2 regions of the Paenibacillus sp. sgz302148 genome follow, and region 2 is predicted to be linked to the other one. Evidence: riboswitches for the same ligand, from Rfam matches in the RefSeq annotation. Region 2 holds a riboswitch; the other holds the start of a gene.
The links. Region 2 has a riboswitch for S-adenosylmethionine ahead of metA (homoserine O-acetyltransferase MetA). Riboswitches for the same ligand answer to the same signal wherever they lie in the genome.
Positions count from the first base shown of each region.

Region 1 (3,418 bases), on a different contig from region 2:
ACACTTGTACGTTCGGCTGTACGTAATCCGTAAATTCCTTCACTTCAAGCGTAACGCCTTCTTTCTCCAAGATCGGCTTCACGAAGTTCAGAATTTCAGCGTGCGGTACCGCGGAGGCTCCGACGACTAATTTGTTACTATCCTTACTGCTGCTGTTGCCACAACCCGCTGCTGTCAGTGCAATGACGATAACTGCTGTTAATGTGATTAACCATTTCTTCATTTGTAGTTCCCCCATGATCGTGTGAATTTGTTGAATCTATATTATTTTCTAGAAAACCGCTGGACTAGACGATCGCCAAGCACTTGGATGAGCTGAACGATCACAATCATTAAGATGACGGCAACGATCATGACCTCGATCTCATACCTTTGGTAACCGTATCGAATGGCCAAATCCCCAAGACCGCCGCCCCCAATCAATCCGGACATCGCCGTGTAGGAGACTAACGTTACAATCGTGATGGTGATGCCCGCAATCAGACTCGGCATGGATTCCGGCAGTAATACTTTGCTCACGATCTGTCCTTTTGTAGCTCCCATCGCTTCAGCCGCTTCGATCACCCCGCGATCCACTTCACGAAGCGAGGTCTCCACGAGTCTGGCGAAGAACGGAGCCGCTGCGAGCACAAGCGGCGGAATGGAGCCAATGACACCGATCGAAACCCCAACAATTAATTTCGTCAAAGGGATGACCGAGATCATCAGAATGACGAAAGGTACGGAACGTAAAATATTGACGATGAACGAAATCACCCGATAGAGCATCCGGCTCCAAGCCGAATTTCCTCTTGCCGTCATGAACAGCAAGATCCCGATCGGAAGGCCGATAATCAATGTAAACAGACCTGAGAAGAGCAACATTCGCAAAGTATCCCATGTTGCCGTCCATATTTCGGACCAATAAATTTTCGAGAAATCAAACCCCGTAGATAAGAGCATTATCCGATCACCTCCATCTCATGAACCTGTGGACGCAGCAGCTCATGCGTCTTGGCAATCGCTTCTTTAGCCCCTTCAAACCGCACGATGAGCTGGCCATAAGGGACGTCCTTCATGGTAGCGATCGTCCCCTGCAGGATGGCAAAGGAAACGCCTGTTGCCTGCACCACTTCGGATAGGATAGGCTGGTACGTCGATGTTCCTAGGAAGTTGATCTTCACTACCTCCGTATGATCGTTCGACGGTAGCGAAGCGATTATGCGGTCCAGCAGCTCTGCGCTTTCGTTCTCTTCCCGGATGAATTCTCGCGTTACTGCATGCTGCGGCTTCAAGAATACCTCAGTCACAGGACCTTGTTCTACGATGCGTCCATCATGTATCACCGCTACCTTATCGCAAATCGTCTGAATGACGTGCATCTCATGGGTAATGAGAACAATCGTAATCCCGAATTGCTTATTAATATCAAGCAGCAGCCGTAGGATGGATTGGGTCGTCTGCGGATCCAGTGCGGAAGTAGCCTCATCGCATAATAACACCTCGGGATCATTCGCAAGCGCACGAGCGATACCTACACGCTGCTTCTGTCCGCCGGACAGCTGAGATGGATATTTGTTGCGGTGTTCTTCCAGGCCGACAAGCTGCAACAGCTTGCCCACTTTCTCTTCGATTTCCGCTTTTGGTGTCCGGACTAACCGCAGTGGAAACGCGATATTATCGAAGACCGTGGCTGACGACAATAAGTTAAAATGCTGAAAGATCATCCCGATCTTCCGACGCGCTCCCTGCAGCTCTGCCTCGGACAAAGCGGTGAGATTGGTGTCGCCAATCCATACTTCTCCTGTCGTTGGGCGTTCCAGCATATTGATGCTGCGCAGCAAGGTACTCTTGCCCGCGCCCGAATGTCCGATAATCCCGAAGATTTCGCCTCGATCAATCGTGACATCGACATCTGTAAGCGCCACGGTCTGTTTATGTTTATGGCCGTAGGTCTTTGACAGTTGTTTAAGCTGTATCATGATTGTCCCCTCTCGTTTCTAATCGGGCTATTGCAAAAGCCCTTTTCCGGCACAACGGAAAAGGGCTGACAAGTCATCATCGTCCTCTTCTCATCTACCAGAATTCTGACATGAATTCTGAAGGATTTAGCACCATGACACTCCAAATCCACATATTCGCTGGATCTAGAATCGGTTGCCGGGCTTCACAGGGCCTGTCCCTCCGCCGCTCTCGATAAGAAAGTATCGTTTGTATTCAATTTAAATTGAGTATAGTGTTGATCATAACAGAAGTCAAATGGAAATATTTTGAATGTTGCGATGATGCTTATTACGCTGCATCATTTCGATCTATTCGAACGCTCTAAGAGCCTCGAATTTCCGAGATGATGGAGCTGAGGAACTTTTGCTGTTCAACACTAGCTTTTTCACATGCCCCTTTCTTCGACCGCCCGAAAATAGTGCCCGTCCGGATCATAAAAGGTGAAATAACCGAAATCATTCGTAAATACAGGTTCTTTATCAATATGGGCTCCGGCTTGTTTCATCCGTTCATGCAAAGCAAGCAAATCCTTCGTTAACAGCTCAACCATCGTCACATGTCCCGTGCTGTTTGTGATAAAGAATGAACGAGGGAATACAAACTTCAATTGCGTGACATCTTCCGGTCTGGTTTCCATTAAAAAAATACCCGGACCGTTTCCATTTTTCAATGCAACATGTGCCTCTCCGAACGAATAATCTGCTGAAATCAATTCATAACCCAACACATCGCAATAAAAATCCACCGACTTTTTCAAATCCGTGACTGGAAATCTCATGCAACAGTAACCGCTCACATCCGCAGCATCCGTTTTTTTGCTCGGCATTTTCTACATTCTCCTGTTCTAATATTCGTTATGAATTACTAAATTATCACTTGTGTTTTCAATTCGTTAAATAATTCCACAATCCTGCCTTTTTATGAACAGCCTAATCCTTTGAGGTTTGCCCGTTAGCGAAGCGAAGGGCTGCACGCGGCAGCCCTTCTGTATCGAATCAAACTTTGGGGTAATCAACGACTATCACGTTTTCCAGTATACCGTCCAACGATTTCACAAATTCCTGATGGACGGGGTGCGGCCCGTATGAACGAAGCGAGGCAAGATCTTCGAACGTAACCCGTAATCCGAGCGAATAGCCGTGAATATTCTCGACTTCTTCCGTTGCATTAATCCCTGCACTTATATCCAAAATTCCGGGAATACGTCCCCGGAACGCGAGCAATTGATCCAGCAGCTCCTGTTGTTTGGCGGGGGTGACGTTCGTATTGAACTTGAATACGACGAGATGTTCGTACATCGCTTAACGACTCCTTTTTTATGATAAATATTCGCTTGGCGGTCTGCTCAACCGGGTGTCCGGTTTATAGTATTTTGTTAGCCAATGGGTTAAGGATTTCTCTTTGAAACCAAGACGCTCATACAATGTTTTCGCAG
Region 1 covers NZ_JBVYOJ010000013.1:180,956-184,373, forward strand. The annotation lists gene AC0LWM_RS20285 (MetQ/NlpA family ABC transporter substrate-binding protein) at 1-223, opposite strand, end outside; gene AC0LWM_RS20290 (methionine ABC transporter permease) at 265-942, opposite strand; gene AC0LWM_RS20295 (methionine ABC transporter ATP-binding protein) at 942-1,961, opposite strand; SAM riboswitch class I at 2,049-2,182, opposite strand; gene AC0LWM_RS20300 (VOC family protein) at 2,369-2,809, opposite strand; gene AC0LWM_RS20305 (Dabb family protein) at 2,979-3,281, opposite strand; gene AC0LWM_RS20310 (GNAT family N-acetyltransferase) at 3,300-3,418, opposite strand, start outside.
Region 1: another riboswitch for S-adenosylmethionine. It lies ahead of AC0LWM_RS20295 (methionine ABC transporter ATP-binding protein); the one in region 2 lies ahead of metA (homoserine O-acetyltransferase MetA).

Region 2 (3,418 bases):
CCGCACCTCGAACCGAACCGCAGATCGGATCAACGTGTTGCGCACGTTTTTTAATTAAACAGGGCCATCGTCACAACCAGTCTTTTTTGCGGAAAATATACAGCATCGCCGCGCCGAGCAGGAACATGACGGCAAGCAGGACGATGGAGCCGTATTGGTAATGCATCAGCGGAATAAAATCAAAGTTCATTCCGTAAATGCCGGTAATGAAGGTAAGCGGCATGAAAATCGTCGTCAGCGCCGTGAACACGCGCATGATTTCGTTCGCCCGGTTGGCCAGGCTGGATTGATAGGCTTCTCGTAAGTTGCCTACCAGCTCTCGGAACGTTTCGAACGTCTCGGAAATTTTGACGGCATTTTCATGGATGTCGCTAAAATATTTTTGCAGCTGATCGTCAATCAGCTTCAGATCTTTTTTGTTTAACGTAAAGATAAGCTCTTTTTGCGGGCCAAGCACTTTACGGAGCCACAAAATTTCGCTTCGCAGACCGATAATTTCGATCAGATGCGATTTTTTTGTATGCATAAGAATGTCTTCTTCAAGATTTTCGATTTTGGCTTCAATCCGGTCGCCGACCGAGAAATAATTGTCCACGACCAAGTCGACGAGGTGATACAGGAACCGGTCCGGCGTGCTGACTTCCTCTTCCCATAGGAGCGGCTTGAGCGCGCGCAGCTCGTTGATTTTCTGCTTCGTCACCGTAATGATGAAATGTTTGCCCAAGAAGATGTTCAGGGCGCGCAGGAAAATCTCTTCGTCGTCGTACCGGATGCTGTTGATCACGATAAAATAATGGCCTTCGTAAATTTCGATCTTCGGACGCTGCTCTTCGACGCTTAAGCAGTCTTCCACCGCGAGATCATGCATGTGGAATAACGGCTGCAGCACTTCCAAATCTTCAATCCCGGCATCAATCCAATAAAAGCCGCTATCCGGCGGCGTTAGCGTTGTGGCAATATCCTCGACGAGCGTGAAAATGCCGTTGTTGACCATGCGAATTTTCATCTGATATTCCTCCTTTTCGTTTGCGGGAAGCTCAAACCAGCTCCGAAAAACGGGCAGGACGATATCAGCGGCCACGGCACCCTTATGTTAGGTCATGCAGGGAGTGCGCGCCGACAGGTTACGTTCTTTAACGATGCCCTCGAAGCTAGTATTGCCTTTTCATTCCGGCGGTTACGCATGCCGCAGCATATTGCGGGCTTCGGTCGGTCGCCTTCCATACATGTTCCACCTCTTTGCACACAGTTTGCAGTACCTGTCTAGTATATAATGCAAATGAAGGCGCGGGCAAGCGGCAAAATGATCATTTATCGCGGTTTACGCGCCCTTTACAGACTATGGCTTATAGTGAAAACTGTGACTTGACGATAGAGGATTTTTCGATTAGAGTAAGGATTAAGATTGTGACAACTGCATATTAATCATGCTGTTTTCTTATCAAGAGTAGGCGGAGGGACTAGCCCAATGATGCCCGGCAACCGGCGTTTCCGAACAGGTCACGCACGGTGCTAATTCTTGCGGAAGCTTTAATGTTTCTGAGAGATGAGAGAGGCGCCCTGATGATGGATGACAAGGACACCTTTCTTTTTGTGGAGGGGTCCTTTTTTTCATGGTGCCAAGCGTCTCCTACTCCAACATGAATTTATTATTTTGTAAAAGGAGCGGTTGCTATGCCGATTAAAGTACCGGACAATTTGCCTGCCAAAGAAGTGTTAGTGAATGAAAATATTTTCGTGATGGACGAATCTGTTGCGTATCACCAAGATATCCGCCCGCTCAAAATCGTCATCCTGAACATTATGCCGACGAAAGAAACGACGGAAACGCAGCTGCTTCGCCTTATCGGCAACACGCCGCTGCAGGTTGAATTCGTGCTGCTGCATCCGAAAACCCATACATCCAAAAATACCGATCCCGAACACCTCGAGCAATTTTACAAAACGTTTGAAGAAATCGCTCACGAGCGGTTTGACGGCATGATCATTACCGGCGCTCCCGTCGAGCAGATGGATTTCGAGGAAGTGACATACTGGGAAGAGCTGAAGGACATCATGTCCTGGAGCCGCACGCACGTTACCTCGACGATGCATATTTGTTGGGCCGCGCAAGCGGGCCTGTACTATCATTTCGGCGTACCGAAATACGGGCTCGACGAAAAAATATTCGGGGTATTCCCGCACACGATCACAAAGCGCAACGTGAAGCTGCTGCGCGGGTTCGACGAAATGTTCTTCGTTCCCCAGTCCCGCCATACCGAGGTGCGCAAGGAAGACATCGAGAAGGCCGAAGGCCTCGAAATTTTGTCCGAATCGGAGGAAGCGGGCGTATATATCGCGGCTTCGACCGACGGCAAGCAAATTTTCGTGACCGGACATTCCGAATACGATCCGCTGACGCTGAAATGGGAATACGATCGGGATGTAGCCAAAGGTCTTGCGATTGCGCTGCCGAAAAATTATTTTCCGCACGACGACCCGAACCGTCTGCCGCTATCCACATGGCGCGCGCATGCCAACCTGCTGTTCTCGAATTGGCTGAACTATTACGTTTACCAAGAAACGCCGTTTGATTTAGGCGCTGGAATATAATTTTGCGATTTTGCCGAATTAAGCACATGCTTTCGAAGCGAGTTTTGTTGCGAAGCTTGTCTAAGAAGCAAATGCTTCACAAAACTTTTAGGAGGACATGACCGACCATGAAGATTGAAAGCCGTTTAGCTCAAATCGGATCGCAGGAGGAGCCCGTTACCGGAGCGGTCAGCTTCCCGGTTTACCAAGCAACCGCATTCCGCCACCCGAAGCTGGGACAAAGCACCGGGTTCGACTATTCCCGCACCAAAAGCCCGACCCGCGCCGTGCTGGAGGAAGCGTTCGCCGAACTGGAATCGGGCGACGCCGGATTCGCCTGCAGCTCCGGCATGGCCGCGCTGCAAATCGTATTCGCTTTGTTCAGCCAGGGCGATCACCTGCTCGTTTCGCTGGATTTGTACGGAGGGACGTATCGCCTGCTTGAGAAGGTGATGAGCCGCTTCGGCGTGACGGCGACCTACGTCGATACGAACGATCTGGACGCGCTCGAGGCGAACTTCCGCGACAATACGAAAGGCTTGCTGATCGAGACTCCAACGAATCCGCTCATGATGGTGACCGATCTTGAGTTGGTGTGCGGCTGGGCGAAGAAGAAGGGCATCCTCTCCATCGTCGACAATACGCTGCTGACCCCGTTCTTCCAGCGTCCGATCGAGCAGGGCGCCGATATCGTCGTGCACAGCGCGACGAAGTATCTGGGCGGACATAACGATGTGCTGGCCGGTTTGATCGTAACGAAAGGCAAGGAGCTGTCCGAGCAAGTGGCGTTCTTGCATAATTCCATCGGCGCCGTTCTCGGGCCGCAGGATTCTTGGCTGCTCATGCG
Region 2 covers NZ_JBVYOJ010000005.1:36,209-39,626, reverse strand. The annotation lists gene corA (magnesium/cobalt transporter CorA) at 71-1,006, opposite strand; SAM riboswitch class I at 1,436-1,553, shown strand; gene metA (homoserine O-acetyltransferase MetA) at 1,675-2,592, shown strand; gene AC0LWM_RS08960 (PLP-dependent transferase) at 2,700-3,418, shown strand, end outside.